Alloactinosynnema sp. L-07: one gene and its partner. The protein of the gene in region 1 binds, or shares a complex with, the protein of each later gene. Links are inferred from orthologs where the notes say so. Each region holds a gene or a part of one and is shown in the gene's direction. Other genes may lie near its edges. The genes, in order: BN1701_RS21585 and sucB.

Region 1 (15,812 bases):
GCCAGTTCAACGGCCGCATCCGGACCGTGGCGTCGAGCCGCTACGCCGTGGAGCAGGCCGCCAGGGAAGCCGACCTGGTCATCGGCGCGGTCCTCGTCCCGGGCGCCAAGGCACCCAAGCTGATCAGCAACGAGCTGGTCTCGCAGATGCAGCCGGGTTCGGTGCTCGTCGACATCGCCATCGATCAGGGCGGCTGCTTCGAGGACTCGCGACCGACCACGCACGCGGACCCGACCTACCCGGTCCACAACTCGATCTTCTACTGCGTGGCGAACATGCCCGGCGCCGTCCCGCGCACGTCGACCTACGCGCTGACCAACGTGACGTTGCCGTACGCGGTCGCGTTGGCGGACAAGGGCTGGCTGGCGGCTCTTCGTCAGGACAACGCGCTCGCCCTGGGCCTGAACACCCACGCGGGCCTGCTGACCAACGAGCCCGTGGCCACCGCGCACGCACTGCCGTCGACTCCGCTGGCTGACGCTCTCGCCTGAACCAGATTGGTGCGGCCCCGCCCTCATCGTCGTTGACGGTGGGGGCGGGCTGCGTTCAGAGACAAAGAAAGGGCGGCCCGCTCAACCAGCCTGGGGGTCACTGGGAGCGGGCCGCCATGTATAGCTTAGGCACATTCGCGGCGTAGCGCTGCACTGGGGGTTGCTGGAGTCGAAAATACTTGTCAACGCACCCCCTACCGGACCGTGTGAACTCTTGACGGTGTGACCACAATCGGGTGAATGCGCCCAGTTGGGGCTATGGCCAGGGGCCTGCGGCGCCGATGGTGCAACGGTGACAGAGCCTCGATGGTGCATCGGCTGCCACGATCCGTTCGGCAGAGACCGGGCGTTGACGGTGTTGGTCGAGGATGACTTGGTCGTACTGGTCCCCCCACCCGGTGCGTCGGCGGTGCTGTCCGCACAGCAGACGCGGTCGTTGGGCCTCGTGCTCGACCAGGCCGCCGACCGGGCCGACGAGGTCAGGGCCGGATGACCCGCGACCCCCTGCGCGAAGCGGTCCTGCGCAGGCTCGCGCTGCTCGACGACGCGGCCGACCACGCCGACGCCGACACGCTGCTTCCCCTGGCCCGCAGCGAGATCAGCAGGCTGGCCGACGGCTGGCGATTGCTGCTCACAGTCCACCGGCAAGGTCCCGACGGCCGCTGCCAAGCCTGCCCCTCCGGGCTGCGGGGCCGACGCTGGCCGTGCCAGGTCTGGAAGATGGCCCACGAACACCTCATCGGCGACGGCGTGCCGCACCGCGAGCGCAAACGCCCGCTGCGCAACCCTTTCAGCAAGGCGAACCGGGCCCGGCCCGCCCAGCACGGCGAGAACCACGCCGAGGTCACCACGGAGATCCCGATCGTCCACCGTGACCGGCCGCCCCACCGCACCTGACCACTAGGACGTGTCCTGTGGATCATGGTGGGTGGGATCCGTGATCCGCAGGACATGCCCGGCGTGACATTTCGGGGTGTCCCCTCGCCCAACTTCGCCATGCCGCCACGCCGCGTAGTCGCGATGAGGCAAGATGGCCGGCATTACGCCTGGCGAGTTGGAGGGGCCTGTGCACGACGGTAGCGGCCGCATCGTGGTGTCGAACCTGACCAAGAGTTTCGGTCAGGTCGCCGCGGTGCAGAACCTGAGTTTCCACGTGGAGCCGGGGTCGGTCACCGGCTTCCTCGGGCCCAACGGCGCGGGCAAGACGACGACTCTGCGGATGTTGCTCGGCCTGGTCCGGCCAACGGCGGGATACACCACGATCAACGGCCAGCCCTTCGAGAAGCTGGGCAACCCGGGACGGGTCGTCGGCGCGGTGCTGGAGGCCCAGGGCTTCCACCCCACCCGCTCGGCGCTCAACCATCTGCGGGTCTACGCCGCCGCGATGGGCCTGCCCGACCAGCGCGCGCACGAGGTGGTCCAACTCGTCGGCCTCGGCGGCGCGGCGAACCGGGCCGCGGGCGGGTTCTCCCTTGGCATGAAGCAGCGCCTCGCGCTGGCCACCGCCCTGCTCGGCGACCCGCAGGTGCTCGTGCTCGACGAGCCCGCCAACGGTCTCGACCCCGAGGGCATCGCGTGGCTGCGCACGTTCCTGCGCGCCTTCGCCTCCTCCGGCCGCACGGTGCTGATCTCCAGCCACCTGCTCGCCGAGGTCGAGCAGACCATCGACCAGGTCGTGATCATCAGCCGCGGCCAGACCATGTACTACGGAATGCTCGACGACCTGCGCAAGCAGCAGCAGTCGCGGGTCATCGTGCAGCCCGGCGACCCGTCCGCGCTGGTCGCGGCCCTGCAGGCGGACGGGATCACCGGCATCCAGCCGACCCCGGACGGCAAGGTCGCCGTGGTGGACGCGACCATCCAGCAGATCGGCGACATCGCGGCGAAGGCCGGGGTGGCGCTCTACGGGGTGCATGAGGAGAAGGCCGACCTCGAGCAGCTCTTCTTCCGCCTGACCAGCGGCCAGTACGCCGCGCCGGGGATGCCCCAGCAGTACGGGCCGCCGCAGGGCTACGCCATGTCGTACCAGCAGCCGCCGCAGACCGGGGGCTTCCAGTACCAGCAGCCGGTCGCCCAGCACCCCTACCAGCAGCAGCCGTACCAACAGCCCGCCGCACAGCAGGCGTACCAGCAAAACTCGCCCTACCAAGCGCCTTCGCCCTATCAGCAGCAGCCTGAGCCACCGTCGCCGTACCAGCCCGATCCGACGGCGAACCCGACCCACAACGACACAACCGGACAGGGAGGCAACGCCTGATGGGCAACATGATCACCGCGGAATTCCGCAAGATCCTCACGACCCGGCTGTGGTGGGCGCTGCTCATCCCGGCGTTCCTGCTGGCCTTCGGCGCGGCGTGGGGCTGGTCGGCGGTGACCACCGGGATCGCCAACGACCTGGTCGACGAGGACATCATCCGCGACTTCGACGTGCCGATCGACGAGATCTCGTGGTCGGTCATCGCGCTGGTGCGCGGCATGAACATCGCGTCGATCTTCCCGATGGTGTTCGGCGCGCTCGGCCTGGCCAGCGAGCTGCACCGCAAGACGATCACCACGTCGTTCCTCACCGCCGCCAGCCGTCCCGGCCTGCTGGCCGCCAAGGGCATCACCTACACGCTGTGGGGCGTCATCTACGGCCTGGTGATCAGCGGCGGCGTAACGATCGGCGCGCTCGTCGGCTCGGACAAGGGATATCTGCCCGACGCCAAGCAGTGGTTCCTGGTGATGCTCGCGGGCGTGATCATGTGCACCCTATGGACGCTGTTCGCGCTCGGTGTCGGCGCGCTCATCGGCTCGCCGGTCGGCACGCTCGTGATCCTGCTGATCTACACCCTGATCGTCGGACCGTTCGGCGAATTCGTGCTGTTCTCCGCGACGGAGGGCTCGCACGCGCCGGGCTTCCTGCCCAACGGCGCGGCCAACGGCCTCACCGGCTCCACGGCGAGCATCCTGCTGTTCGACCAGATCCAGACCCTGGTCCTCGACCGCGGCGGCGAGTTGGCCGACCAGGACGTGCGCGACGGCTTCCACGATGTCGTCAGCGTGATCACCGGCGCGTACGGCGCGTTCTCGCTGTGGATCAGCGGCCTGATCTTCTTCGTGTGGACCGCGGTCTTCTTCGTCACCGGCATGCTGCGCAACCAGAGCCGCGACATCACGTGATCCGCGAGTTCGACTGAGTTATCCACAGGCGCGGGCCGCTCCCCACACGAGGGAGCGGCCCGCGCCTAATCTGGCTGTGTGCCTGAGAACCCTGGCTGGATCCGCCGCCTGACCGCCGCCTGCTGGCGACACCGCCGTCTGGTGGTGTTGTCGGTCGTCGCGTCGGTGGTCGGCGTCGGCTTCCAGGCCGCCGGTCCCCTGCTGATCAAGTTCGTGGTCGACGACGCCGTCGCGGGCGCCACCGACCGGCTGGGCTGGCTGGTCGCAGGCCTGGTGACGATGGAACTGCTGACCTTCGGCAGCGCGTTCCTGCGCCGCTATCTCGGCGGCAGGCTGGCCTTGGACGTCCAACACGACCTGCGCAAGGCCGTGTTCGGCGCGGTCCAGCGGCTCGACGGCGGCAAGCAGGACGCGCTGCGCACGGGTCAGGTCGTGTCCCGGTCGATCACCGATCTGCAGCTGGTGCAAGGGCTGCTGATGATGGTCCCGCTGTCGATCGGCACGGTGGCCTTCGCGTTGGTCGCGATGATCGCGATGTTCTGGCTGTCCCCACTGCTGACGGTGGTCGCGCTCATCGTCACCCCGGTCGTCGCCTACGTCGCGATGCGCAGCAGGAAGACGCTGTTCCCGGCGACCTGGTCGGCCCAGCAGCGCGCGGCCGATCTCGCTCAGCACGTCGAGGAGACGGTCACCGGCGTCCGAGTGGTCAAGGGCTTCGGACAGGAGGCCAGAGAGGTCACGCGGCTGGAGAAGGCGGCGCGCGAGCTGTTCGCCGAGCGGATGCGCAGCGCCGCGCTGACGTCGCGGATGTCGGCGACGCTGGTGACCATGCCCTCGGTCGGGCACGTCGCCGTCCTCGGGCTCGGCGGCTGGATGGCGCTCAACGGCCAGGTCACGCTCGGCACGTTCCTGGCCTTCGCCAGCTATGTGGCGAACCTGGTCGGGCCGACCAGGCTCGTCGCAGGCCTGCTGGTCAACGCCCAGCTCGCGAGAGCCGGGGTGGAGCGGGTCTACGAGCTGATCGACTCCCAACCCGACGTCGTGGACAAGCCGGACGCGGTGGACGTGCCGGACGGTCCGGTCGAGGTCCGGTTCGACGACGTCGCCTTCGGCTACACGCGTAGCGACCCGGTCCTGGACGGGGTGTCGCTGCGGGTCTCCCCCGGCGAGACGCTGGCGCTGGTGGGGACGGCGGGCTCGGGGAAGTCGACGGTCTCGCTGCTGCTTCCCCGCTTCTACGACGTGCACGCGGGTTCGATCACCGTCGGCGGTGTCGATGTCCGCGACCTGCGGCTGGCCTCGCTGCGCGGCACGGTGGGCGTGGTGTTCGAGGAGGCGTTCCTGTTCTCCGACAGCGTGCGCGCCAACATCGCCTACGGCAGACCGGAAGCCACCGATGAAGACATCCACGCCGCCGCGAAAGCCGCGCAGGCGCACGAGTTCATCGAGGCCCTGCCCGCGGGGTACGACACGGTCGTCGGCGAGCGCGGGCTCACGCTGTCCGGCGGCCAACGGCAACGGGTGGCCCTGGCCAGAGCACTGCTGTCCGACCCCAGGGTGCTCGTTCTCGATGACGCGACCTCAGCGGTCGACACCGCCACCGAGTCCGCCATCCACGACACGCTGCGCGAGGTCACCGCCGAGCGCACCACCCTGCTGATCGCCCACCGCCGGTCCACCCTCGGCCTGGCCGACCGGATCGCAGTGCTCGACCAGGGCCGCGTAGTGGACATCGGCACCCACACGGAACTGGCAGGCCGCTGCGAGCTGTACCGGTCGCTGCTGGCCGGACCGGGCGACGTCATCGAAGACCCGACCCGCCGGGCCGAGGCCGACCTGGTGCCCGGCCCGGACGGGACCACCGAGGCCCTGTGGCCCGCGCCGACCGAGCCCGACCGACCGACGTCGCAGACTCCGTCGGGAATCGGCGGCCGGATGGGCGGCCCCGGCGAGGGGCTCGGCGCGCTGCCGCCCACCCCCGAACTGCTGGCCCAGGTCCAGGCGCTTCCCCCGGCGGTCGAGCAGCCCGACACCCATGGCGAGGACCCGTCCGCCCCCGACCCCGGGTTCCGCCTGCGCGGCCTGCTCAGACCGGCCCGCTGGTCCATCGCGCTGGTGGCCGCCCTGGTGATCGCCGACGCGCTGATCGCCATGGCCATGCCCGCGCTGACGAGATACGGCATCGACTCCGGCGTGCTGACCGGGACGACGGCCGCGCTGTGGCTGGCGACGGCGATGTCGGCGGGCCTCGTCGTCCTGATCTGGATCATGACGGCGATCGGCGTGATCCGCACCGCGCGCCTCGGCGAGCGGATGCTCTACGTCCTGCGTTTACGCAGCTACGCCCACCTGCAACGGCTCGGCCTCGACTACTACGAGCGCGAGATGGCAGGCCGGATCATGACCAGGATGACGACCGACGTCGACGCCTTGTCGACGTTCCTACAGACCGGCCTGGCCACCGCCGCCGCGAGCCTGCTGACCGTCGTCGCGGTCGCCGTGGCCCTGCTGATCACCGACTTCTCGCTGGCACTGGTCGCGCTGGCGGTCCTGCCGATCCTGGTCGCGGCGACCATCGTGTTCCAGCGCCTGTCGTCGGCGGCCTACGCCGAGGCGCGCGAGCGGGTCAGCGCGGTCAACGCCGACATGCAGGAGAACGTCACCGGCCTGCGCGTGGCCCAGGCGTACACCCGCGAAGGCCAGGCCGCCGAACGCTTCGCCGAACGCAGCGACGCCTACCGGGTCACCAGGCTGCGCGCCCAGCGTTACATCGCCACCTACTTCCCGTTCGTGTCGATGCTGTCCGGCCTGGCCCAGGCCGCGGTCCTGGTCGCGGGCGCCCACCGGGTGGCCGCGGGCGACCTGAGCCCAGGCGTGCTGCTGGCGTTCCTGCTGTACCTGGGCCTGTTCTTCGCCCCGGTCCAGCAGCTCTCCGGCATCTTCGACGGCTACCAGCAGGCCAGGGTCGGCCTGCACCGCATCGCCGACCTGCTGCGCACGCCGACCACGGTGCCGCCGTCCGCGCACCCGGTCGCCGTGCCCGCCCGGCTGACCGGCGAGGTCGAGTTGCGCGACGTCACCTTCACCTACCCCGGCACCGATGTCCCGGCCGTGAAGGGCGTGTCCTTACGGGCCCTACCAGGCCAAACGGTGGCGTTGGTCGGCGCGACCGGGGCGGGCAAGTCGACGGTGGTGAAACTGATCGCCCGCTTCTACGACCCGACCGCGGGTCAGGTGCTGGTCGACGGCACCGACCTGCGGGAGTACGACCTGAGCGGCTACCGGCAGCGATTAGGCGTCGTACCCCAGGAGGCGCACCTGTTCACCGGCGACGTCGCCCACAACATCGGGTACGGCGCTCCCGAGAGTTCGTCCACCGAGATCGAAACCGCCGCGCGGTCGGTTGGCGCGCTGCCGATGATCGCCACGCTGCCGGAGGGGTTCCGGCAGCAGGTGGGTGAACGCGGCCAGTCGCTGTCGGCCGGTCAACGTCAACTCGTCGGGCTGGCACGGGCTGAGCTGGTCGACCCGGACATCCTGCTGCTGGACGAGGCGACCGCGGCGTTGGACCCGGCGACGGAAGCGGCCGTGGTCGCGGCAGGAGACAAGGTCACCAGCGCTCGGACGACGTTCGTCGTCGCGCACCGATTAGCCACGGCCGCCCGGGCCGACGCGATCATCGTGATGGCCGGGGGTGAGGTGATCGAGCAGGGCACACATGCGGAGTTGCTGGGCAAGGACGGGCACTACGCGCACCTGTGGCGATTGGGGTCATTGGAGGCCGCGCCGGCGTGATCAGGCGCCGTCTCCGCCTCACACGCCGCCACCGGGTTCGGTGAGCTGGACCGATACAGTGAAGAAGGTGACCCATGACCTGACTCACGCGGGTCCGGTTGGTTAACACACCCCCTAACTGGGGGACTAGCCTGACGGGGAAGTGACTTCACCAAGAGATCGAGATGGATAGAGGCGAGAGCAAGCCGTGTCCAGCAGCAGTCCCGCGTCACAGTTCGGTGCGAACGAGTGGCTCGTCGAAGAGATGTATGAGCAGTTCCTCGCGGATCCGTCTTCGGTAGACCCCGCGTGGCACGACTTCTTCGCCGACTACAAGCCGACACCGCGCGCCGCCAGCCAAGGTGCCGCTCAGGCCAAGAGTGCGGGGAGTGACAGCGGGACGGCGACGCCGCCCGCCGCGTCGACGACCACCGCGACCAAGCCGCCGCAGCAGCCGCCCGCCGCGCCCAAGCCCGCGCAGGCCGTGCCATCGGGCAACGGCCAGCCCGCCGCGACGCCCGCGGCCAAGCCCGCCGCCGTGGCGGCCAAGCCCGCTGGGCAGGGCGAGGAGCGCAAGCCGCTGCGCGGGGCCGCCGCCGCGATCGCGAAGAACATGAACGCGTCGCTGACGCTGCCGACCGCGACCAGCGTGCGCGCGGTGCCCGCGAAGCTGCTCGCGGACAACCGCATCGTGATCAACAACCACCTCAAGCGGACCCGCGGTGGGAAGGTCTCCTTCACCCACCTGATCGGCTACGCGATGGTGCGCGCCCTTGAGGCGTACCCGAACATGAACCGGCACTACGCCGAGGACGGCGGAAAGACCTTCGCCGTCACCCCCGAGCACGTCAACCTCGGCCTGGCGATCGACCTGCCCGGCAAGGACGGCTCGCGCAATCTGGTCGTCGCGGCGATCAAGGGCTGCGAGGGCATGACCTTCCAGCAGTTCTGGCAGGCCTACGAGGACCTGATCCGCAAGGCCCGCACCGGAGCGCTCACCGCGGACGACTTCGCGGGCACCACGATCTCGCTGACCAACCCCGGCGGCATCGGCACCAACCACTCGGTGCCCCGGCTGTCGGTCGGCCAGGGCACGATCCTCGGCGTCGGCGCGATGGAGTACCCCGCGCCGTTCCAGGGTGCCGCCGAGACGAACCTCATCGAGATGGGCATCAGCAAGATCATCACGCTGACGTCCACCTACGACCACCGCATCATCCAGGGCGCGGAGTCCGGCGAGTTCCTCGGCCGCATCCACAAGCTGCTGCTGGGCGAGGACGGCTTCTACGACGACATCTTCACGTCGCTGCGGATCCCGTACGAGCCGATCCGCTGGACGTCGGACCTGGCCGAGGGGCCGGTCGACAAGACCGCCCGCGTCATCGGCCTGATCGACGCCTATCGCACCCGCGGTCACCTGATGGCCGACACCGACCCGCTGAACTACCGCCAGCGCAAGCACGAGGACCTCGACGTCCGGTCGCACGGCCTGACCCTGTGGGACCTCGACCGCGAGTTCCCCGTCGGCGGCTTCGCGGGCAAGGAGCGGATGAAGCTGCGCGACGTCCTCGGCGTGCTGCGCGACTCGTACTGCAGAACCGTCGGCGTCGAGTACACCTACATCCTCGACCCGGCCGAGCGCCGCTGGATCCAGGACCGCGTCGAGGGCGCGCACGAGAAGCCCCCGGCGGCCGTGCAGAAGTACGTGCTGTCGAAGCTCAACGCCGCCGAGGCGTTCGAGACCTTCCTGCAGACCAAGTACGTCGGCCAGAAGCGGTTCTCGCTCGAAGGCGGCGAGTCGGTCATCCCGCTGCTGGACACGGTGCTGGACAAGGCCGCCGAGTACGAGCTCGACGAGGTCGTCATCGGCATGCCGCACCGCGGCCGCCTCAACGTGCTCGCCAACATCGTCGGCAAGCCGATCTCCCAGATCTTCCAGGAGTTCGAGGGCAACCTTGACCCCGGCCAGGCGCACGGCTCCGGCGACGTGAAGTACCACCTCGGCGCCGAGGGCAAGTACTTCCGGATGTTCGGCGACGGCGAGACCAAGGTGTCGCTGACGGCCAACCCGTCGCACCTGGAGACCGTCGACCCGGTCCTGGAGGGCATCGTCCGGGCCAAGCAGGACCTGCTCAACAAGGGCGACGCCAGCGGTGGCTTCTCGGTCCTGCCGGTCGCCCTGCACGGCGACGCCGCGTTCGCGGGTCAGGGCGTGGTCGCCGAGACCCTGAACCTGGCGCTGCTGCGCGGCTACCGCACCGGCGGCACCGTGCACGTGATCATCAACAACCAGGTCGGCTTCACCACCGCCCCGGAGCACTCGCGGTCGAGCCAGTACGCCACCGACGTCGCCAAGATGATCCAGGCGCCGGTGTTCCACGTGAACGGCGACGACCCGGAGGCCTGCTACTGGGTGGCGCGACTGGCGATGGACTACCGGCAGACGTTCAACAAGGACGTCGTGATCGACATGGTCTGCTACCGCCGCCGCGGCCACAACGAGGGCGACGACCCTTCGATGACCCAGCCCGGCATGTACGACATCATCGACACCAAGCGGTCGGTGCGTAAGGGCTACACCGAGGCGCTCATCGGCCGCGGCGACATCTCCGTCGAGGAGGCCGAGAAGGCGCTGCGCGACTTCTCCAGCCAGTTGGAGCACGTCTTCAACGAGGTCCGCGAGCTGGAGAAGCACCCGATCGTGGCCAGCCCGTCGGTGGAGTCCGAGCAGCAGGTGCCCGCCAAGCTGGCCACCGGCGTGAGCGCCGCGGTGCTGGAGCGCATCGCCGACGCGCACACCGACCTGCCCGACGGCTTCAGCCCGCACCCGCGGGTCAAGCCGGTGCTCGACCGCCGCGCCAAGATGTCCCGCGAAGGCGACATCGACTGGGCCTACGGCGAGCTGCTGGCGTTCGGCTCCCTCAACATCGAGGGCCGCACGGTGCGCCTGGCTGGCCAGGACTCGCGCCGCGGCACGTTCACCCAGCGGCACGCGGCGATCATCGACCGCAAGTCCGGCAAGGAATACCTGCCGCTGCAGAACCTGTCCGAGGACCAGGGCAAGTTCATGGTCTACGACTCGGCGCTGTCGGAGTACGCGGCACTGGGCTTCGAGTACGGCTACTCAGTGGCCAACCCGGACGCGCTGGTGCTGTGGGAGGCGCAGTTCGGCGACTTCGTCAACGGCGCCCAGTCGGTGATCGACGAGTACATCGCCTCCAGCGAGGCCAAGTGGGGCCAGTGCTCCGACGTGGTCGTGCTGCTGCCGCACGGCCACGAGGGCCAGGGCCCCGACCACACCTCGGGCCGCATCGAGCGCTGGCTGCAGCTGTGCGCCGAGGGCTCGATGACGGTGTCGGTGCCGTCGACCCCGGCGAACTACTTCCACCTGCTGCGCCGCCACGCCCTCGACGGCGTGCAGCGTCCGCTGGTGGTGTTCACGCCGAAGTCGATGCTGCGCAACAAGGCCGCGACCAGCCCCGTCGCGGACTTCCTCACCGGCACCCGGTTCGAGAAGGTCATCGATGACCCGACCGCGCCGGACCCGGCCGGGGTGACCAAGCTGCTGTTCGTCTCCGGCAAGCTCTACTACGAGCTGGCCGCCGAACAGGCCAAGCGCGACATCAAGGACACCGCGGTCGTGCGCGTCGAGCAGCTCTACCCGATGCCCCTCGAACGGCTCACGGCGATCTTCAAGAAGTACCCGAACGCCGCGGACTACCGCTGGGTCCAGGAAGAGCCCGCCAACCAGGGCTCGTGGCCGTTCTACGGCCTGAACCTCCCAGAGGCGCTGCCCGAGCACGTCACCAAGCTCACCCGCGTCTCCCGCCGTCCGATGTCGGCGCCGTCGGCCGGATCGAGCAAGGTCCACGAACTCGAACAGCGCGCGCTGATCGAGAAGGCGTTCCAGTAACCAAGGACAGACCAGCGGAGCCGCCGAACCCGGGTTCGGCGGCTCCGCCGTTTCAAGGAGTGACCGTGTACTTCACCGATCGCGGCATCGAGGAACTGGAAAACCGCCGCGGCGAAGAGGAAATCACCTTCGCCTGGCTGGCCGACCGCCTCCGCGCCTTCGTCGACACCAACCCGGACTTCGAAACCCCCATCGAACGCCTCGCCACCTTCCTGGCCCGCGACGACGACGAGATCGACGACTGAGTCCCGATGCCACGCCGTCGAATCGGACTGACCGCGTCGACCTATGACCGGCTGCCCGAGGACACCTGCGGCGCAATGGAAGTGGTCGACGGAGCGATCGTCCCCAACCCGCCGCCGTCTCGCTCCCACCAACGATTCACGCGACGCCTTGCCAACGCGCTCGACGTCGGGGTCGGAGACCGGTGGGTGGTCGCGACCAGCGTCGATCTCCGGCTGCGGGATGTTCCGCTTCTCAACCGCCGACCGGATGTCGTCGTCTACGACGGCGCGTTGCCGCACGACGACATTCTCCGGCCGAGGCACTGTTTGCTGGTCGTCGAGATCATGTCACCCGGGTCGGTGACAACCGACCAGACAGACAAGCCTGCCGAGTACGCCTCAGCCGGGATTCCCCACTTCTGGCGGCTGGAAAGCGCGCCGGACGACGAGGAGCGGCTGACGCTGTTCCGCTATCGACTCGACCCGACAACGCGGACCTACGCCTCGGCTGGTGTCGACGCGGGCAAAGCGGTGATCTCCGACCCTGTTGACGTGACCTTCGATCTTGCCGACCTGATCTAGCGGCCCAGGGGCATGGCAGGCCACTAGAGCCCACCAAGGACCATCGCGGCGCCTGCCACGAACACCGCGTAGCGTTCCAGGGCGGTCAGGTCGGGTTCTCCGATGTGAGCGGCGGTACCCGCGAACAGGCCGAAGAACGCGCGCAACACGGTGATGCCGTTGACCGCCGCCGCGACCGCGAGGGGCAGTGTCGCCTCAATCGCGGCGTGGACGCCGTGGAAACCCAGCAATGGCGGGAACCCGACAGCTCCCAGGCCGAACACCAACAGCGCGGTCGCCAGCCGGGGCGTCTCGGTCAAGCTGCCGCTCGGCGTGGACAGGGACAGCGGGCCACGTCGAGCCTCAACAGCCGCCAGCGTCATCCCCAGCCCGGCGCACGCGACGGCGAGCACCTGCCAGGCACCGCCAGTCAGCAGGAAGCCGTTGAGGGACACCATCAATCCGCCCAGCATCCGACGGGCGTCGTCCTGAACGACGGCGTACACCGCCGCGCAGACCGCCACGACGGCCGCGGCGACGCGCAACGAACCGGAGATGGGCGCCGACGACAGCGGCACCATCGACAGTCCCACCAGCACCCCCATCGGGGCGCGCGCGAACCACACGGCCGACCTGGCGAACCCGCCGATCCCGATGCCCCACACCAGCCCCACCGCGCCCGCGAGCTGCGCGAGCAGGTACACCGGCCCACGGACCCACCGCCAGGCCACCGCCATGGCCAAGATCCACAGCGCGAGGTCCGCGAGGGGATGGGTCATGGCGACATAGCCGCAGGCGATGGCGAACAACAGGCACACCCGGCCGAGCACCGCGGGCGCGTGATCGACCACCGATGCCATCGCCATCACGAGCAGGCCGCACAGGCACACCGCCGCCAAAGCCGTACCCGGCGATCCAGCACCGACCTGGACACCCGCCCAGACCGCGACCACCGTCGAGCGCGCCGGGGCCGCCACCACCCACTCGGCCACCGCGAACGCCAACACACCCGTCGCGCACCACACGGCCGCGCGACGGGCCGCGCGCGGCTCGGCGATCCGGCCGACAGCCATGCCGGTGATCGTCCAGGCCGCGACCGCGGCCAAGCCCGTCAGCGAGACCATCGGCGTGCCCCGTCCCGTACCCGGCCGAGCAGCCCGTCGACGTACCAGCTTTCGAGCGCGAACCGGTACAGCCAGGCCCGAGCCGGAGCGGGCAGCATTCCGAAGACCCGCCCGGTCTCGCGCAGCAGTCCACGCTGTTCGAGCCGATGATGGTCGTGCAGCAGGCTCGGCGATCGTAGGATCTGGACCGTGCGGGTGAGCGCGTGAGTCACCAGGTGGACCACCGCCACCACGGTCCACCCCATGCCGACCTCCACGAACACCAAGGCCACCTGGGTCATCGACGCATAGGCCAGGACGCTTTTGATGTCGGTCCGTACCCTTCTGACAATGGTCGCGTGGATGGCGGTGACCGCTCCGACAGCCACGATCGCGACGTGGGCGACGGTCGAGGCGTCCCACAGCGGGCGGGTGTGCAGCAGCAGGTACGGCCCGAGGCTGACCGAGATCGCGCCGTAGAAGATCGCACTCGACGGCGTGGGGCCTTCCATCGCCCGAGGCAGCCAGCCGCCGACCGGGAACTGCGCCGATTTGCCCATCGCCGCGATCAGTAGCAGGACACCGGTCACGGACGCGGACGCACCGGGCAGTGCGACGGCGAGCACCAAAGCGATGTCACAGAGCCGGTAGGTGGCGAAGGCACGCAGGCCGTGGGCGACCGGTCCGCGCCGCTGGTGAAAGAACGCGATCAGCAGTGCCGACGTCAGGCCACACACCTCCCAGCCGATCAACACGTGCTCAAGGCCGTGTGCGAGCACTACCAGTTCGACAGCCGCGACGAACAGCGCGAGCAGCAGGTAGAACCGCAGGTAGCCAGGGTCACGGTGGAGGTAGCGTCGAGCGAAGACGCCGATGAGTCCACCCAGGACCGACGTCAACGCCGCGAACACCCGCGCGAGCCAGTCCCCGGCCAGTATCGCGTCTGGAGACCACGGCACGGCCGCCGCCATGGCGGCGAGCGCGCAGGCGCTCACGACCGCGGTCGAGGCGATGGATTCCGACACCCGCAGGCCGAACCACGCTGGGCAGGCGAGTACCGAGAACGCCACCAGCGGCAGCAGCACGACCGACCACAGTGGGCTCACCGGATCACGCCCGTCACCGCGACGGCGTCCGACGGCCGCACGTGCGCGAATCCGAGGTGGTCGCGGCGACCGCCGTAGACCTCGCCCGAACTGTCCACTGTGGGCAGTTCGATATCGGCGGGAACGTACGGCGTGAACGCGCCGTCGGCGAACAGGTGCATCTGGTCGGCGTCGGGATTCCACGCCACGACCTGGATCCAGCCGTTGCCTGCCAGCAACGACAGGTTGGGATCGCCGATCATGATTTCCAGCAGGTGGTCAGGGTCGGCCCGCACCACCAGCAGCAGCCGTACCGGTTCGTGGATTTCCACCATTTGCCAAGGCAATCCGGTCCGCAGGTCAGACGAGTGGCCGTCCATCACCCCGATCAAGCCGGTGATGTTGTGCGGCAGTTTCGTTCCGCAGCCGTAGCCCACCGGGTCGACAGAGCTGAAGTAGTACTCCAAGTTGATCCCCGCGCACACCGGCCCCACCGCGCGCAGTAGACCGTCGAGCAGTCCCCGGTTGCCAGGTTCGTAGGAGACCAGAAACGCCCGCCGGTCCAGGAACAGGCCCCTGGTACGCGATCGCTCGCCGACCACGCACACCGCGTTGGTGGCATGGCCGTACTCCGGTCGCGGCTGGCTGATATCGACCGAATGCCGGTGGACATGTGCGGTCGCGCGGTGCGTGGGCAAGGTCAGGGAAGCCGACTCGAAGCGCCTGCACCGTTCATGCGCGGACGAGGCGCACGCCGTTGCCAAGCTCGCCCGCGCCCGGTCCAGCGCACCGTCCGGGGCCAGGTCGGTGTCGAAGTAGGTCATCGTGTCGTCGGCTGTGTTGTGGTAGGCCCCGACGAACCATGTCGTGTCCGGGATGACGACATCCATGTCCCGCAGCCGAGCCCGCACACCAGGGTGGTTGGCCATCGCGGCGAAGGCGCGGGCGTTGGGTCCGCCGCGCCCGCCGCCGGTCGCGCCGCAGTCGTGCGCGGACTCGTGCGGGTTGTTCATGCTCGACGAGCCATGCCCGACCAGCACCACCAGCGGCGAGCACCGAAGTCCGATGGTGCGCAACAGGCCGGAGACGATCTCGGCCATGTCCTCGACGGTGAACTCGGGCTCCAGAACCAGTCGCGTCTTCGGCGGGCGCGGGAGCGCGTCGATACTGCGGTGCGTCGCGCGCGGGAACAGGCAATGTCCAACCAGGGCCGCCGCGTGCCACAGGCCAAGGCCGACGGTGACCACAGTTCCGCGCCCGAGCGTGCGCGCACCGGCGACACGGCCGCGCCACCGCCTGCGACGGCTTCCCAAACCCGGCTCGACCACCTTCTCCACAACGGTTTTGGTCGGCGTCACCACTACTGGACACAGTGGACGGGAGCGCACGTCGGCGTGCCCTTGGTAGCGCATGGCTACCCCGAAGAAGCCCGCTGCGCCGAAAGTCTCGACAGCCGGGTCGTGCTCTTCGAGGTGCCGCCGCATCGATTCCTCGCGCTC
Region 2 (14,544 bases), 4.2 Mb from region 1 along the record:
CGCGGGCTGGACCATCGCGTTGGCCGCGGCCTCTCTGCTCGTCGTGCCAGGGAAGCTGTGGCTCGGCCCGCTGTCAGTGGCACTCGCCGCGGTGGCGGTGATCGTGCTCATCCGACACACAGCGCGGAGGTTCGGCGGACTCACCGGGGACACACTCGGCGCGGCCTCAGAACTGGCGACCACAATCGTCCTGGTCGCCGCAACACTCAGTCCATAGTGGACCCCGCCGCTGTCGGCGGGGTCCACCAAGGAAATCAGCCCAGAACGGTCATCCAGCCGTGCGGGTCGGCGGCGCCGCGCTGCAGCGAGGTCAGCGTCGAGCGCAGCTTCGAGGTGACCGGACCGGTGTCGCCACCGGAGATGGAGAACGACCCGTCGGCGTGCTTCACGTGCCCGACCGGCGTGATCACCGCGGCGGTCCCGCACGCGAACACCTCGGTCAGCTCGCCGGACTCGGCCTTCTTCTCCCACTCCTCAGTCGAGATCCGCCGCTCCTCGACCGAATAGCCCTGGTCGGCGGCGAGCTGGAGCAGCGAGTCGCGGGTGATGCCCGGCAGCAGCGCGCCGGACAGCTCGGGGGTGACCACGCGGTCGCCGAAGACGAAGAAGAGGTTCATGCCGCCCATCTCCTCCACCCAGCGCCGCTCGACCGCGTCGAGCCACACGACCTGGTCGCAGCCCTGCTCCGCCGCCTGTGCCTGCGCGACCAGCGAGGCCGCGTAGTTCCCGGCGAACTTGGCCGCGCCGGTGCCGCCGGGCGCCGCCCGGACGTACTCGGTCGACAGCCACACGGTGACCGGCTTGATGCCGCCCGCGAAGTAGGACCCGGCGGGCGAGGCGATCAGCACATAGAGGTACTCGCTGGCGGGGCGCACCCCGAGGCCCGCCTCGGTGGAGATCATGAACGGCCGGATGTAGAGCGATTCCTCGTCCCGCTCGGGAACCCATCGCGAGTCGACGGCGATGATCTCGCGCAGGGATTCGAGGAACAGCTCGTCCGGCAGCTCCGGCATCGCTATGCGACGCGCGGAGGCGCGGAAGCGCGCGGCGTTGGCTTCTGGCCGGAACGACGCGATAGAGCCGTCCGGCTGGCGGTAGGCCTTGAGGCCTTCGAAGATGGCCTGCCCGTAGTGCAGCACCATCGCGGAGGGGTCCAGCGTGATCGAGCCGTATGGCTCAGTCCGGGCGTCGTGCCACCCGTGCTCGCGGGAGTGGCGGATCGTCACCATGTGGTCGGTGAAGTGCTGCCCGAAGCCTGGCTTCGCCAGTACCTCCGCAACCCTGTCCGGGGTCGCCGGCTGGGGGTTGAGTGTCCGTGTGAACGGCAACATAGGCGTCATGGGAGAACGGTATCTCCCCCGCGCCGTCCGGAAAATCGGTATCCCGACCTTTGGGCGTGCGACTACACAGACTCAGCCGATCGGGCACTGACCGTGCACAAAAGGGTGCCCACCAGCAACACTGCGAGTGCGCCGAGCAGGGCGACGACGGCGATATTCACCCCAACGATCACCGACAGGGCCAACCCGCAGCACCCGGTCCGCAGCCACACCGACCGCTCCGCGCGGCACAGCGACCGCGACGCCGAGTTCACGAACGCGTAGGAGCCCAGCAGCAGGGTCGCGGCGAGCCCGAGCGCCGCGACGGGGGTCAGCAGCACCGCGAGGCCCGCGGCCCCGACGCCGACGCCGACCGGTCGGAACCGGATGGGCACGTCGGGCACCTCACCCGCGGCGGCCAGTTCGCCGACGGTCTCGATCGCGCCGCCGACGAGGTCGTACAAAGCGAGCAGGGTCCCGGCGAGCAGACCGAGCATCAGGACCGGGAGGAGGGACGCGCCGTCCGCCGCGCGCAGGGTGTCGCCCAGCGGCGCCGACGACAGGGCCAGCCGCGGTCCGCCGAGCTGGCGCAACGCGACCACGGTGATCACCAACAGGACAACCGCGACGGCGGCGACCGAGAGCATCGGCGTCCGCCAGCGCGGCGACCGATGCCGGATGGCGCCGAAGCCGAGGAACAGCAGTCCCGCCGCGGCCAGGATCCCGGTCGGATCATCCGATCCGGCGACACTCGAATCAGTGATTGTCAGCGCCGCCGCGGGCGCTATGGCGAGGCCCGCGATCACTACAAGCACAAGTGTGACGATTGCCATACTGGCGAGAATCAGCCACAGCCGGTGGCCCGGTCCAATGCCGACCTGGTGCGCCGCGCAAGCGATCACCACCAGCACCACAGCGATGATCGGGCCGACCGAGCCGAAGTACGCACCGGCCAGACCCGCGACAGCGGCCAGTCCCACGACTCGACCGCCGAGGTCGAGCACTCCCGCGAGCCTGCCCGGCCAGACTCCATGCCGGTCCCTGACGTGCCGGAACACGCCCCGCGAACCGGATTGGGCGGTGAGGTCGGCGATCGACACCGCGGTCAGCGCGGCGACCACCGCCACCAGTGCGAGACCCGCGAGGGACCACCATCCCGCGTCGGCGACAGCGGGGGAAATCGACCCGAACGCGCCCGCGCCGAGCATGGTCGCGACGCCGACGAAAACCGGTCCGGCACCCCGCGCCACGTTGTGTCCCATCAATGTCACTGACACAACTGTGCCAGGAGGGTTGTTGAATCTCCATCAACCTGCCGGCCGAATCCGGCCGAGAAGTCGTTAGCATACGTCACCACCTGGCCAGCCATGTCGTCTGATCAGGCAGGCCCCGCCTCCCACGAGGACCTCAGCCGGGCCTTCCCCGACCGACCTAGGAGCACATCTGTGACCGCCCCCAAGCTGGCCCTGGCCACCGCGCCGGTGACCGAGGCCGCCGTCGACGCCATCGTGATCGGCACCGTGCAGAACGGATCGGGCGTCGCACTGGCCCCCGGCGGCGACCAGGTGGACGCCGCGTTCGACGGCAAGCTGACCGAGCTGCTGACGACACTGGGCGCGACCGGCAAAGCGGGCGAGATCGTCAAGGTCCCCACCCTGGGCAAGCTGTCCGCTGCCCTGATCGTGGCCGCCGGACTGGGCAAGGTCGACGGAACGCCGACCGCCGAGCAGGTGCGCCGCGCCTCCGGTGTCGCCGCCCGCGCGCTCGGCGACACCAAGCGCGCCGCCACGACGCTGTCGAGCATCGACCTGCAGGCCGCCGCCGAAGGCTCCCTGCTCGGTGCCTACCGCTTCGCGAGCTACAAGTCGGAGTCCACCGCGCCCGAGCTGGCCAAGATCGACCTAACGGGCCCGGCCGAAGGCGCCGCGAAGGACCACCGCGCCACCCTCAAGGCGGCCACCGCGATCGCCGAGGCCGTCGCCACGGCCCGCGACTTCGTCAACACCCCGCCCAACGACCTGTACCCGGCCTCGTTCGCTGAGAAGGCCGCAGAGCTGGCCAAGGGCACCGGCGTCGACGTGGAGATCCTCGACGAGAAGGCGCTGCGCAAGGGCGGCTTCGGCGGCATCCTCGGCGTCGGCGTCGGCTCGACCCGCCTGCCGCGCCTGGTCCGCCTGACCTACAAGGGGCCCAAGGCCAAGAAGAAGGTCGCCCTGGTCGGCAAGGGCATCACCTTCGACACCGGCGGCATCTCGATCAAGCCGTCGGCCAACATGGAGCAGATGACCTCCGACATGAGCGGCGCCGCCGCCGTGATCGCCACGGTCCTGCTGGCCGCCAAGCTGAAGTACCCGCTGGAGATCACCGCGACGGTCCCGATGGCGGAGAACATGCCCTCCGGCGCGGCCTACCGCCCCGGCGACGTGCTGACCATGTACGGCGGCAAGACCGTCGAGATCCTCAACACCGACGCCGAGGGCAGGCTGATCCTGGCCGACGCCATGGTGCTCGCCTGCGAGGACAACCCGGACTACCTGATCGAGACCTCGACGCTGACCGGCGCGCAGATGGTCGCACTTGGCAACCGCACCTGCGGGATCATGGGCTCCGACGAGTTCCGCGACCGCGTCACCAAGCTCGCCCAGGAGACCGGCGAGGGCGGCTGGGCCATGCCGCTGCCCGAGGAACTGCGCGGCGACCTCGACTCGCGCATCGCCGACCTGGCCAACGTCACCGGCCACCGCTGGGGCGGCATGCTGGCGGCGGGCATCTTCCTGCGCGAGTTCGTCGGCGAGGGCATCCCGTGGGCGCACATCGACTGCGCGGGCCCGGCGTTCAACGCGGGCGAGCCGTGGGGCTACACCAGCCGCGGCGGCACCGGCCTGCCCGTGCGCACACTGGCCGCGATCCTGGCCGACATCGCGCTCAACGGTTAAACCCAGCACGACACGGGGCCCTCCGATTCGTCGGAGGGCCCCGTCGCCTACTTGCCCTCGCGCTTCTGCCGGGCCATGTAGTCGCGCATCCGTTGCGGATAGCCGACGCGCGCGACCTCGTAGATCGGCATGGACCGCTTCTTGGCGAAGGCGAAAGCGGCCTCCGGGTTGGCGATCCGGCGCCGGGTCCACTCGCCGTCGTGCGCGACGAGCACCACGGTCGTGTCGGTCACGTTCGTCTTCGGCTCGATGAACGCCTCGACGCCGAACCGGCTCGCGGCCCAGTCGTCGAGGTGGCTGGTGTCCTCCTTCGTCGCCGACCGAAGCACGCCGGGCTTGCGCTTGCGTCGCAGCGAGTCGAAAACCCCCACGATCCACACCTCCGAGACGTCGTCTGTGACCATTGTCCAGGGATACCGACCAGTAACTGACCTGGGGGGACACGAGAGAACGGCCACCTCGCAGCACTCTGTCCCATAGTGACAAGATGACGTGTGGTGGCGGCGGCCGCGCTGAGCGGTCCCCCATCGACAACAACGCTTGAGCCCGTCGAGGAGATCCCGTGACTGACACGTCCGCTGACCTGGTCATCCTGGGCGGTGGGTCCGGTGGCTACGCCTGCGCATTCCGCGCGGCGGAGCTCGGACTCTCCGTCATCCTGGTCGAGAAGGACAAAGTCGGCGGCACGTGCCTGCACCGCGGCTGCATCCCGACCAAGGCGCTGCTGCACGCCGCCGAGGTCGCCGACCTCGCCCGCGAAGGTGACCAGTTCGGGGTGAAGTCCTCGCTCGAGGGCATCGACATGAACGGCGTCAACTCGTACAAGGACGGCATCGTCGCGGGCCTGCACAAGGGCCTGCAGGGGCTATTCAAGGCCAACAAGGTCACCGTGGTCGAGGGCACCGGCAAGTTCGTCGGCGGCACGACCGTCGAGGTCGACGGCACGCGCTACACCGGCAAGAACATCGTGCTCGCCACCGGCTCCTACGCCAAGACGCTGCCCGGCCTCGAGATCGGCGGCCGAATCATCACCAGCGACCAGGCCCTCAACCTCGACTACGTGCCGGAGAGGGTCGTCGTCCTCGGCGGCGGCGTCATCGGCGTCGAGTTCGCCAGCGTGTGGCGCTCCTTCGGCGCCGAGGTGACCATCGTCGAGGCGCTGCCCCGGCTGGTCCCGCTGGAGGACGAGTGGGCCTCCAAGCAGCTCGAGCGCGCCTTCCGCAAGCGCGGCATCAAGTTCAAGACCGGCGTCCGCTTCACCGGCGCCACCCAGACCGAAGACGCGGTGACGGTTTCACTCGAATCCGGCGAGACCTTCGACGCCGACCTGCTGCTCGTGGCCGTCGGCCGCGGCCCCAACAGCGCGGGCCACGGCTACGAGGAGGCCGGTGTCGCCATGGAGCGCGGCTTCGTCCTCACCGACGACCGCCTGCGCACCAACCTGCCCGGCGTGTTCGCCGTCGGCGACCTCGTGCCCGGCCTGCAGCTGGCCCACCGCGGTTTCCAGCAGGGCATCTTCATCGCCGAGGAGATCGCCGGGCAGAACCCGAAGGTGATCGACGAGGCGGGCATCCCCAAGGTCACCTACTGCAACCCGGAGGTGGCCTCGGTCGGCCTGTCCGAGGCGCAGGCCAAGGAGAAGTACGGCTCCGCCGAGACCCTGGTCTACAACCTCTCGGGCAACGGCAAGAGCCAGATCCTCAAGACCAGCGGCGGCATCAAGCTCGTCAAGGCGCCCGACGGCCCTGTCGTCGGCGTGACGATGGTCGGCGAGCGGGTCGGCGAACTGATCGGCGAGGCGCAGCTGATCTACAGCTGGGAGGCCTACCCGGAGGACATCGCGCCGCTCATCCACGCGCACCCCACCCAGAACGAGGCCCTGGGCGAGGCCTTCCTCGCCCTGGCAGGCAAGCCCCTGCACGTGCACGGCTGAGTTCAGCCCACAGACAGCCAAACGCAGAAGAAGTCACGAGGAGTCCACGAAACCATGGCGTTCTCCGTTGAGATGCCGGCGCTCGGGGAGAGCGTCACCGAAGGCACCGTCACCCGGTGGCTCAAGCAAGAGGGCGACACCGTCGAGGTCGACGAGCCGTTGCTGGAGGTGTCCACCGACAAGGTCGACACCGAGATCCCCTCGCCCGCCGCGGGTGTCCTGCAGAAGATCGTCGCCCAGGAGGACGAGACCGTCGCCGTCGGCGCTCAGCTCGCGGTGATTGGCGATGGTTCTGGGGACTCGGCTCCGGCGCCCGCTGCTGAGCCCGCCCCTGTTGCCGAGCCTGCCCCGGTCGCTGAGGCCGCGCCCGCTGAGGGTCCCGCGCCGTCGGACGACGCGCCGACAGGCAACAGCAAGGGCACCGACGTGACCATGCCCGCGCTGGGCGAGAGCGTCACCGAGGGCACGGTCACCCGCTGGCTCAAGCAGGTCGGCGAGACCGTCGAGGTCGACGAGCCGCTGCTGGAGGTGTCCACCGACAAGGTCGACACCGAGATCCCGTCCCCGGTGGCGGGCACGCTGCTGGAGATCTCCGCGGCCGAGGACGCCACGGTCGAGGTCGGCGGCAAGCTGGGTGTCATCGGTGCGGCTGGTTCCGCGCCTGCCCCGGCGCCCGAGGCCCCGAAGCCCGCTCCGGCGGCTCCGGCACCCGCGCCGACCCCGGCTCCGGCCGTCGCTGCCCCGGCCCCCACCCCGGCCGCACCCGTCGCGGCCCCGGCTCAGGCCGCCCCGACCAATGACAGCGCGCCGTACGTGACCCCGCTGGTGCGCAAGCTCGCCGCGGAGAACGGCATCGACCTTGGCTCGGTCAAGGGCACCGGCGTCGGCGGCCGCATCCGCAAGCAGGACGTGATCGCCGCGGCCGAGGCCGCCAAGGCGCCCAAGCCCGCCCCGGCCGCCGCTCCCGCCGCCGCTCCCGCGAGCAAGGCCCCTTCGGCCGACGCGTCGCTGCGGGGCACCACGCAGAAGATGACGCGCCTGCGCCAGACGGTGTCGCGCCGCATGGTCGAGTCGCTGCAGACCGCCGCCCAGCTCACCCAGGTGGTCGAGGTCGATGTGACCAAGATCGCCAAGCTGCGGGCCAAGTCGAAGACGGCCTTCGAGCAGCGTGAGGGCGTCAAGCTGACGTTCCTGCCGTTCTTCGCCAAGGCGACCGTCGAGGCGCTCAAGCAGCACCCGAAGCTCAACGCGTCGATCAACGAGGACGCCACCGAGGTCGTCTACCACGGCGCCGAGCACCTCGGCATCGCCGTGGACACCGAGCGCGGCCTGCTCACCCCGGCCATCCGCGACGCGGGCGACCTGAGCATCAGCGGCCTGTCGCACAAGATCAACGACCTGGCGAGCCGGACCAGGGCGAACAAGGTCACCCCGGACGAGCTGTTCGGCGCCACGTTCAACCTGACCAACCTGGGCAGCCAGGGCGCGCTGTTCGACACCCCGATCATCCAGCTGCCGCAGGTCGGCATCCTGGGCGTCGGCCTGGTCGTCAAGCGCCCGGTCGTGGTGACCAACGAGGACGGCGACGACACGATCGCCATCCGCTCGATGGTCTACCTGGCGCTGACCTACGACCACCGCCTGGTCGACGGCGCCGACGCGGGCCGGTTCCTCACCGCGGTGAAGAACCGCCTTGAGGAAGGCGCGTTCGAGGGCGACCTCGGGCTGTAATCGCACGTCAGACCGCTGGGCCGTCCCGACCGGGGCGGCCCAGCGGCCGTTTGAGGGTGACCCCGATCGTGCGTCCACGTGGGATATTCGGGACGATCAGATCATGCGCGTAGTCGTCGCCGGTTCGTCCGGCATGCTCGGGACCGCACTGGTGGCCAGGCTCCGGAAGGAAGGCCACGAGGTGATCCGCCTGGTGCGGCGCGCCCCGCACGCCCCCGACGAGCGCGGCTGGGACCCGCCCGCGGGCCGTGTCGACGCGGGCGCGCTGGACGGCGCGGACGCGGTGGTCAACCTGTGCGGAGCCGGAATCGGCGACCGCCGCTGGAGCCAGGCGCGCAAGCAGGTGCTGCTCGACAGCCGGATCGAACCCACCGAGGTCCTCGCCGCCGAGGTCGCCGCGGCAGGCGTCCCCGTGCTGGTCAACTCCTCGGCGGTCGGCTACTACGGCGACACCGGCGGCCACACGGCCGACGAGTCCAGCCCAACGGGCGACGACTTCGCGGCCCAGCTGTGCGTCCGCTGGGAGGCCGCGACCGAGGCCGCGCGGGCCGCGGGCACCCGAGTGGTGCTCACCCGAACCGCGCCAGTCCTAGCCAGAAAGGGAGGGCTCCTGGGCCCGCTGCGGCCCCTGTTCTTCCTCGCGCTGGGCGCCAGGCTGGGCAACGGCCGCCAGCACATGCCGTGGATCCACCTGGAGGACCAGATCAACGCGGTGATGTTCCTGCTCACCAGCGACATCTCCGGCCCAGTCAACCTGGCCAGCCCCATCCCGACGACGAACGCCGAGTTCACCGCCGCGTTCGCCAAGGCGCTGCACCGACCCGCGGTGCTGGCGGTGCCGTCGTTCGCGTTGAAGATCGTCCTCGGCGAACTCGCCGACGCGGTGCTGATGACCCAGCGCGTTACGCCGAAGGTGCTGCTGGACAACGATTTCCGCTTCACCTTCACCGCGGTCGACGACGCCCTGGCCGCGGTCGAGAACCGGTGATCACCCGGGTGGGCACGAGCCTGCGGGCGGGAATCCGATGATCACCCGAACGAGCCACGTGCCCGCATTCGACCCCGGCGCCGACACTGAGGGCTTCGCGCGGGCCGGCTTCCACCCGATCACCCGAACCCGCGCCAACCACACGCCCACCCTCGCCCCCGACACCGACGCTCAGGACCTCGCGCGGGCCGGCTTCCACCCGATCACCCTGATCGGCGCGAACCACATGCCCGCCCCCGGCACCAACGCCAACGGCACTCACCCGACCCATGCGAACCTGGCGCCCGCGTTCGTCATCAGCACCGACGACCGCGGCTTCGCACGGGCAGGCCTCCGATGATCATCCGGATCGGCGTAACCCTCGTGCTCGCCTTCGTCTTCCTCGGCCTCGCCGTGTCCGGGGAGCCGCCCGGGGTCGACCGGTTCGTCGCCGACGCCATGGGCGGCGGCCCCGCGGTCGACGTCGCCTCGGTCGTGACCTTGGTCCTCGGGCCGATCCTGCCCCTGGTCGCCGCGCTGGGCCTGGTGATCGCGGCCGTCGCCGTGCGGGCGCGCAGAGGCCTATTCCTGCGCGCGATCGTCCTGCTCGCCGCGTGTCGGGCGGTGTCGCTGGTGAAGCCGCTGTTCGAGCGGGCGCGGCCCACCGACTACCCCGACTTCAGCTTCCCGAGCGGGCACGTGGTGTCGGTGGCGTCGGTCGGGTTCACCGCGGCGGTCCTCTGCGCGTGGCTGACCAGGGACCGACTGCGGATGGTCGTGCTCGGATCGGTGCTGACGGTCTTCGTGGCCGCCGTGTGCCGCGTGCTCCTCGACGTGCACTGGCTGACCGACGTCCTCGGCGCGACCCTCGGGGTGGCCGGGGTGGGCCTGCTGGCCGCCCGCGCGTTACGGCTGCTGCCTGCCCCGGCGTAGGGTCGCGGGCGTGAGCACAGCGAACATCTCCTGTCGCGCGGACGGCCCCCAGGTCGAGGTGCGCGAGGTCGGCCTGATCGACTATGTCGAGGCGTGGGACCTGCAGAAGGACCTCGCGGGCGCCCGCGCCGACGACCTCGGCGGCGACACTCTCCTGCTGCTGGAACACCCGTCGGTCTACACCGCGGGCAAGCGCACCGAGCCCGACGAGCGCCCCGACGACGGCACTCCGGTGATCGACGTCGACCGCGGCGGCAAGATCACCTGGCACGGCCCCGGCCAGCTCGTCGGCTACCCGATCATCAAGCTGTCCGACCCGGTCGACGTCGTCCAGTACGTCCGCCGCGTCGAGGAGGCCCTGATCTCGGTCTGCGCCACACTGGGCCTGCGCACCGGCCGCGTCGAGGGCCGCAGCGGCGTCTGGCTGCCCGCCGACGCCACCCGCCCGGAACGCAAGATCGCCGCCATCGGCATCCGCGTCCAACGCGGCGTCACCATGCACGGCTTCGAAATCAACTGCGACGCCGACCTGAGCGCCTTCGACCGCATAGTCCCCTGCGGCATCCGCGACGCGGGCGTCACCTCGCTCACTTTGGAGTTGGGCCGCCAGGTCAGCGTCGCCGAGGTCCTGCCGTTGGCCCGCGAAGCCGTGCTCAAGGCGCTGGAGGGCACGCTGCCGGTGGCCGACCACTGGCTGACCCCGGCGGAACCGACCAGCCCCGGCGTCACCTTCGCCCTCAGCTGACCCGCGCCACCGCGAGCAGCGGATAGCCGGGGAGGCCCACCGCCACGGCGCTCTCGGGCGTGGGCTCCCCGGCCACCCACACCACACCGGTCTCCCACATCGCCCCCACAAGCTCCGCAGGTGCGCTGTGCATGCTGATGGCGAGCTCGACCCCGTCCGCCCGGCGCATCGTGCCCTCAGCCTTCACGGTCCCGTCACCACGTATCGCCCAGGGCTCTAGGTCGACGTCCACCTCGGCCCACTCCGCCTCGATCAGCGACAGCAACCGCCACGAACCGAACCGATAGGCGAACCCCGCGCTGAATAACGCGCCCATAGTGGCCGCCCCAGGCAACGCGGCGTCGTTCAGGTCCCAGCCGAACACAAGCGCCAGGCCGAACAGAGCCACCAACCAGAGCACCGGCACGACGGTGATCCACCGCTTCACCACGGCCACCCGCCGAAAGATCCGGTCCGCCTCGACCACCGGGCGCCCAGGCGATCGGCGCCGGCCAGTGGGCAGGTAGATGGCCACCCCCATCGCCAGGAGCATGACCCACCCATACGGAATCGGCTGGTCCAGGAGGGCGTAAGTCACCACCATCCCGGAAACCATCAGCACCGACACCACCGCGCCTACCCGCGCCTGCCTGCGCCTGCGCTCAGCCAGCGGGATCCAACCGGCGTCACCCATACGCGGCGATCTTCGCGACGGCGAGCTGCGGATAACCTGGAAAGCCGACCGCGACAGTCCGGCCGGGCTGGGGCTCCCCCGCCACCCACAGCACGCCCGACTCCAAGATCGTGCCCAGCAGATCAACCTTCGCGGCCCGCATACTGATGGCCAGGATCGTGCCGTCTGCCAGCCGGATATGCCCGTGAGCGCTGGCGATCTGGTTCCGCTGGGCAGTCCACGGCGCCAACTGGATCTCGGCCCGAACCCACTCGCCCGCGTTGATCAGCGCGGGCAGCCTGCACCACTGCCACTGATAAATCACCGCGACGCTCCAGAACAGCGTCATCACCGCGCAGCTGACCAGCGTTCCGAACAAGGGTGCGGTGAAGTTCACCGAGACCGCTGCGTAACCCAGCCCCATGGCCGAGACAGTCAGCACGGGAGTTGAGGCCAACCTTCGGGCCGTGAGCCGGGTGACCGTCGCGCCATCGCCGAGGCGTTCCGTCCGCGATGCTCCTGTCCCATCCGCCCGCCGCACGGGATGCACGGCATGGGATCCCTCCACCCGAACCGCCACCCGCCCGCCCGCGTCCGGTCCGACGAGCCACACCCGCCCGGTCCGGGCGATCACCAAGCGGTGTGCACGCGGCACGAAGGTGAGCCGCAGGTGCCGAACCTGAGGATCGTCGACCTCAAGCGTCGAGCCGATCAACCGCGCGGACGCGGGGCGCCACCCGTTTCGGGCCAAGAACTCCCGGGTCGGTCGCCGCGGCACCACAAGCAGGTACAGCGCACCTGCCAGCGCATACGCGACAGAGGCCACAACGAACTTGATCGCCCACGGCTTGTCGTCCTCCCACTCGATCAGGAGATACAGGGCAAGCGCGAAAACGGGATACAACACGCAGATCAGGCGCGTCACGCGCCGGACGTCTTCGGCGGCCGTGAACACCAGGTTCGTCGTCGGGTCGGCCAAGACGGGCATGTCCAGCCGCGGCTCGGGGACAGTGATCGTGTCAGACACCGGTGGCCTCGCAGATCGTCGCCGCGGTAAGAAGCGGATAGCCGGGGAAGCCCACTGCGAGGGTCCTGCCGGGCTCCGGTTGGCCGACGAGCCACAGCGACCCGGTGTCCCACACGGTCCCGAGCACGTCGACCGGCGCGGCGGGCATCGCCGCCAGCAGCACGCGGCCGTCCGGCAAGCGGAGCGTCGCGACGCCGTAGGTGGTGCCGTCCATCCTCGCCTGCCACGGCGCGAGCGAGGCGGACACCTTGGTCCACTCCCCCGCACCCAGCAACTCACCCAGCCGCCGATTCTCCGGCGCCTTCCACCATGACCGTGACTGCCGCGCCCACATCGCGCTGGCATCCGAGTCCGCGGCGGGCACGCGAGCGGGCTTGACCGGTCGCCGATGCACGCGGGCGGGCCAGGCGTGGTGCGAACCCTCCAACCGCAGCGCGGCCCGACCCCGGCCGTCCGGCCCGACAACCCACGCGGTTCCCGTCCGAACCGCCACCGCCAGGTGCGCACGCGAAGCCCCGAACACCCGCAGCGGCCCCACACCGTCGCCGACTTCGACCACGCTCACCCCAAACAGCGAAGTACCGCGCAAAACCCGCACACCGACCGGCCGCCACGCCTGCGCGCCAAGCAACTCCGACATCGCGGTGTGCCCACGCACCAGATGGAGTTGTGTGATCACCACACCGAAGCTCACAGACGACCAAACGGTGCTGGTGAAGAACGTCCGCACCGGGTCATCCGACATCGCCATGGCGACCCACTGCAGTGCGCAGGACAACCCCAGGATGACACCGACCACCCGCCACAGGGTCTGCGAACACCGCATGGGCCGAAGCAAGATCGCGGTGGTGGGGTCGGACAACGCGGGTCTGTCGGTGAACGGCGCACGGACGATGTCCGTCGTCGATTCGGTCATGATCTCCCCCAGGGTGTCCTCAAATGAGGATCGTCGGAGACCGTACTCGCGTTATCCGGCGGCCTGAGGCCTGCGCAGCCCCTCCAGCACCTTCGTGATCGTGAACATCACATCCGCAGCCGCCTTCTTCGCGTCGTCGGCGGCGGCGATGATCGTCGCGCCGGTGGAGAGGGCGCCGAAGAGTATCCGGGTGGTGACTTCGACGGGCATTTCGTCGATTTCTCGCGCCTCGATCAGCGATTCGAGGGCGGATTTCACAATCCCGTAACTCAAATGTTCCTCCGCCTCCCGCCACCGTTCCCAGCCCATGACGACAGGTCCCTCATGGATGGCGATGCGCTGATAGGACGGCTCCATGCAGATTTTGATATACGCCTGGAGCCCGCCCAGCACCCGGTCCCACGCCGCCCCCGGGCCTGCGACGACCTCGCCGAGCCGGGCCATGACGGCTGTCTCCACGGACCGGAAAGCGGCCTCGAACAGGGCTTGCTTGCCGGAGAAGTGGTGATACAGGGCGCCCTTGGTGACCCGGGCGCGCTTGGCGATGGCGTCGAGCGAGGTGGCCGCGTAGCCACGCTTGGTGAACAAATCGACAGCGGAATCGACCAGGGCCTGCCTGGTGCTTTCGCTGTAGTCCACTCTCCGCGACTGCGCTGTCGTCATATTCACAACGGTACGACATACCGGCGGTACGTACTCGTGGTAGGTTGGCCTTATCGGTTCCGTACCGATGGTATGCCGGAAACCCACGGTATGACCAAGGTGACGGAGGGGAGCCAGGGGCCATGAGCTGGAACGACTACTACCGCAGACGAGACGCGATGGACGCCGTCGTGGCACACGCGGCACGCACGCCCGAGAGCGTGCTGCCGTACGCGGAGGTGCCCGGCGTCGACGAGGTGTTCGGCAGCCACGAGGAGCTGCTGCTCGCCCTGCACTACCGCTGGACACTGAAGCTGACCGGCCGGGTCGGCCTCGCGCAGGCCGAGGCCGAGCGCGACGCGTCGATCGACCTGGTCGACACGGTGTCGCAGGCGTGGCGGACCGCCGCCACCGAACACCCGGCGCTGCGCAGGCTGGTCGACCAGGCCGCGCTGACCTACCCCGGGCTGCTGCGCCCGGCCCTGGACAGCGAACAGCGCATGCTCGCGCTGGCCGCCGGGCTGGCCGAGCCGCACGAGGACAAGGCCGAGATCACCAGGGTCGGCGCCGCCTTCGTCGCGCTCGTGCGCAGCTCGCCGGATCGGGTCGCTGGCAAGCGGCGCAACCCGGTCGAGCTGCTGCTGCGCAAGCTGGTGGCCAGCGCCTGAGCGCGGTCTCAGCGGGCAGACCATAGGCTCGATCGCAGAACCAGGGAGGCACGATGGCGTGGTCCGAGGCCGAGA

What was found.
Region 2: BN1701_RS21585 (region 1) and sucB share a complex: the UniProt entries of both Bacillus subtilis proteins name them as parts of the 2-oxoglutarate dehydrogenase (OGDH) complex. The link is inferred for Alloactinosynnema sp. L-07 from one-to-one orthologs.

Annotation. Positions count from the first base shown.
Region 1 is NZ_LN850107.1:4,835,677-4,851,488, forward strand. The notes cover bases 7,292-11,540. They hold BN1701_RS21585 (multifunctional oxoglutarate decarboxylase/oxoglutarate dehydrogenase thiamine pyrophosphate-binding subunit/dihydrolipoyllysine-residue succinyltransferase subunit), read left to right. Parts: upstream 7,292-7,635; coding sequence 7,636-11,340; downstream 11,341-11,540. Other genes in these bases: BN1701_RS21580 (ABC transporter ATP-binding protein), read left to right, coding at 7,292-7,448; BN1701_RS21590 (DUF6104 family protein), read left to right, coding at 11,406-11,540. In the rest of the region: ald (alanine dehydrogenase), read left to right, coding at 1-491; BN1701_RS21560 (hypothetical protein), read left to right, coding at 784-984; BN1701_RS21565 (hypothetical protein), read left to right, coding at 981-1,388; BN1701_RS21570 (ATP-binding cassette domain-containing protein), read left to right, coding at 1,558-2,748; BN1701_RS21575 (ABC transporter permease subunit), read left to right, coding at 2,748-3,653; more of BN1701_RS21580, read left to right, coding at 3,732-7,291; more of BN1701_RS21590, read left to right, coding at 11,541-11,585; BN1701_RS21595 (Uma2 family endonuclease), read left to right, coding at 11,592-12,146; BN1701_RS21600 (hypothetical protein), read right to left, coding at 12,170-13,249; BN1701_RS21605 (proton-conducting transporter membrane subunit), read right to left, coding at 13,237-14,334; BN1701_RS21610 (DUF2309 domain-containing protein), read right to left, coding at 14,331-15,812. UniProt on the Bacillus subtilis protein: E1 component of the 2-oxoglutarate dehydrogenase (OGDH) complex which catalyzes the decarboxylation of 2-oxoglutarate, the first step in the conversion of 2-oxoglutarate to succinyl-CoA and CO(2).
Region 2 is NZ_LN850107.1:634,076-648,619, reverse strand. The notes cover bases 5,600-8,580. They hold sucB (2-oxoglutarate dehydrogenase, E2 component, dihydrolipoamide succinyltransferase), read left to right. Parts: upstream 5,600-6,242; coding sequence 6,243-7,919; downstream 7,920-8,580. Other genes in these bases: BN1701_RS03220 (TIGR01777 family oxidoreductase), read left to right, coding at 8,023-8,580; lpdA (dihydrolipoyl dehydrogenase), read left to right, coding at 5,600-6,188. Outside these bases: cobS (adenosylcobinamide-GDP ribazoletransferase), read left to right, coding at 1-217; BN1701_RS03250 (branched-chain amino acid aminotransferase), read right to left, coding at 255-1,340; BN1701_RS03245 (hypothetical protein), read right to left, coding at 1,403-2,590; BN1701_RS03240 (leucyl aminopeptidase), read left to right, coding at 2,765-4,255; BN1701_RS03235 (hypothetical protein), read right to left, coding at 4,303-4,659; more of lpdA, read left to right, coding at 4,818-5,599; more of BN1701_RS03220, read left to right, coding at 8,581-8,907; BN1701_RS03215 (hypothetical protein), read left to right, coding at 8,945-9,247; BN1701_RS03210 (phosphatase PAP2 family protein), read left to right, coding at 9,244-9,819; lipoyl(octanoyl) transferase LipB, read left to right, coding at 9,830-10,564; BN1701_RS03200 (hypothetical protein), read right to left, coding at 10,557-11,237; BN1701_RS03195 (hypothetical protein), read right to left, coding at 11,230-12,195; BN1701_RS03190 (hypothetical protein), read right to left, coding at 12,236-13,159; BN1701_RS03185 (TetR/AcrR family transcriptional regulator), read right to left, coding at 13,211-13,822; BN1701_RS03180 (hypothetical protein), read left to right, coding at 13,945-14,469; BN1701_RS03175 (oxidoreductase), read left to right, coding at 14,523-14,544. UniProt on the Bacillus subtilis protein: E2 component of the 2-oxoglutarate dehydrogenase (OGDH) complex which catalyzes the second step in the conversion of 2-oxoglutarate to succinyl-CoA and CO(2).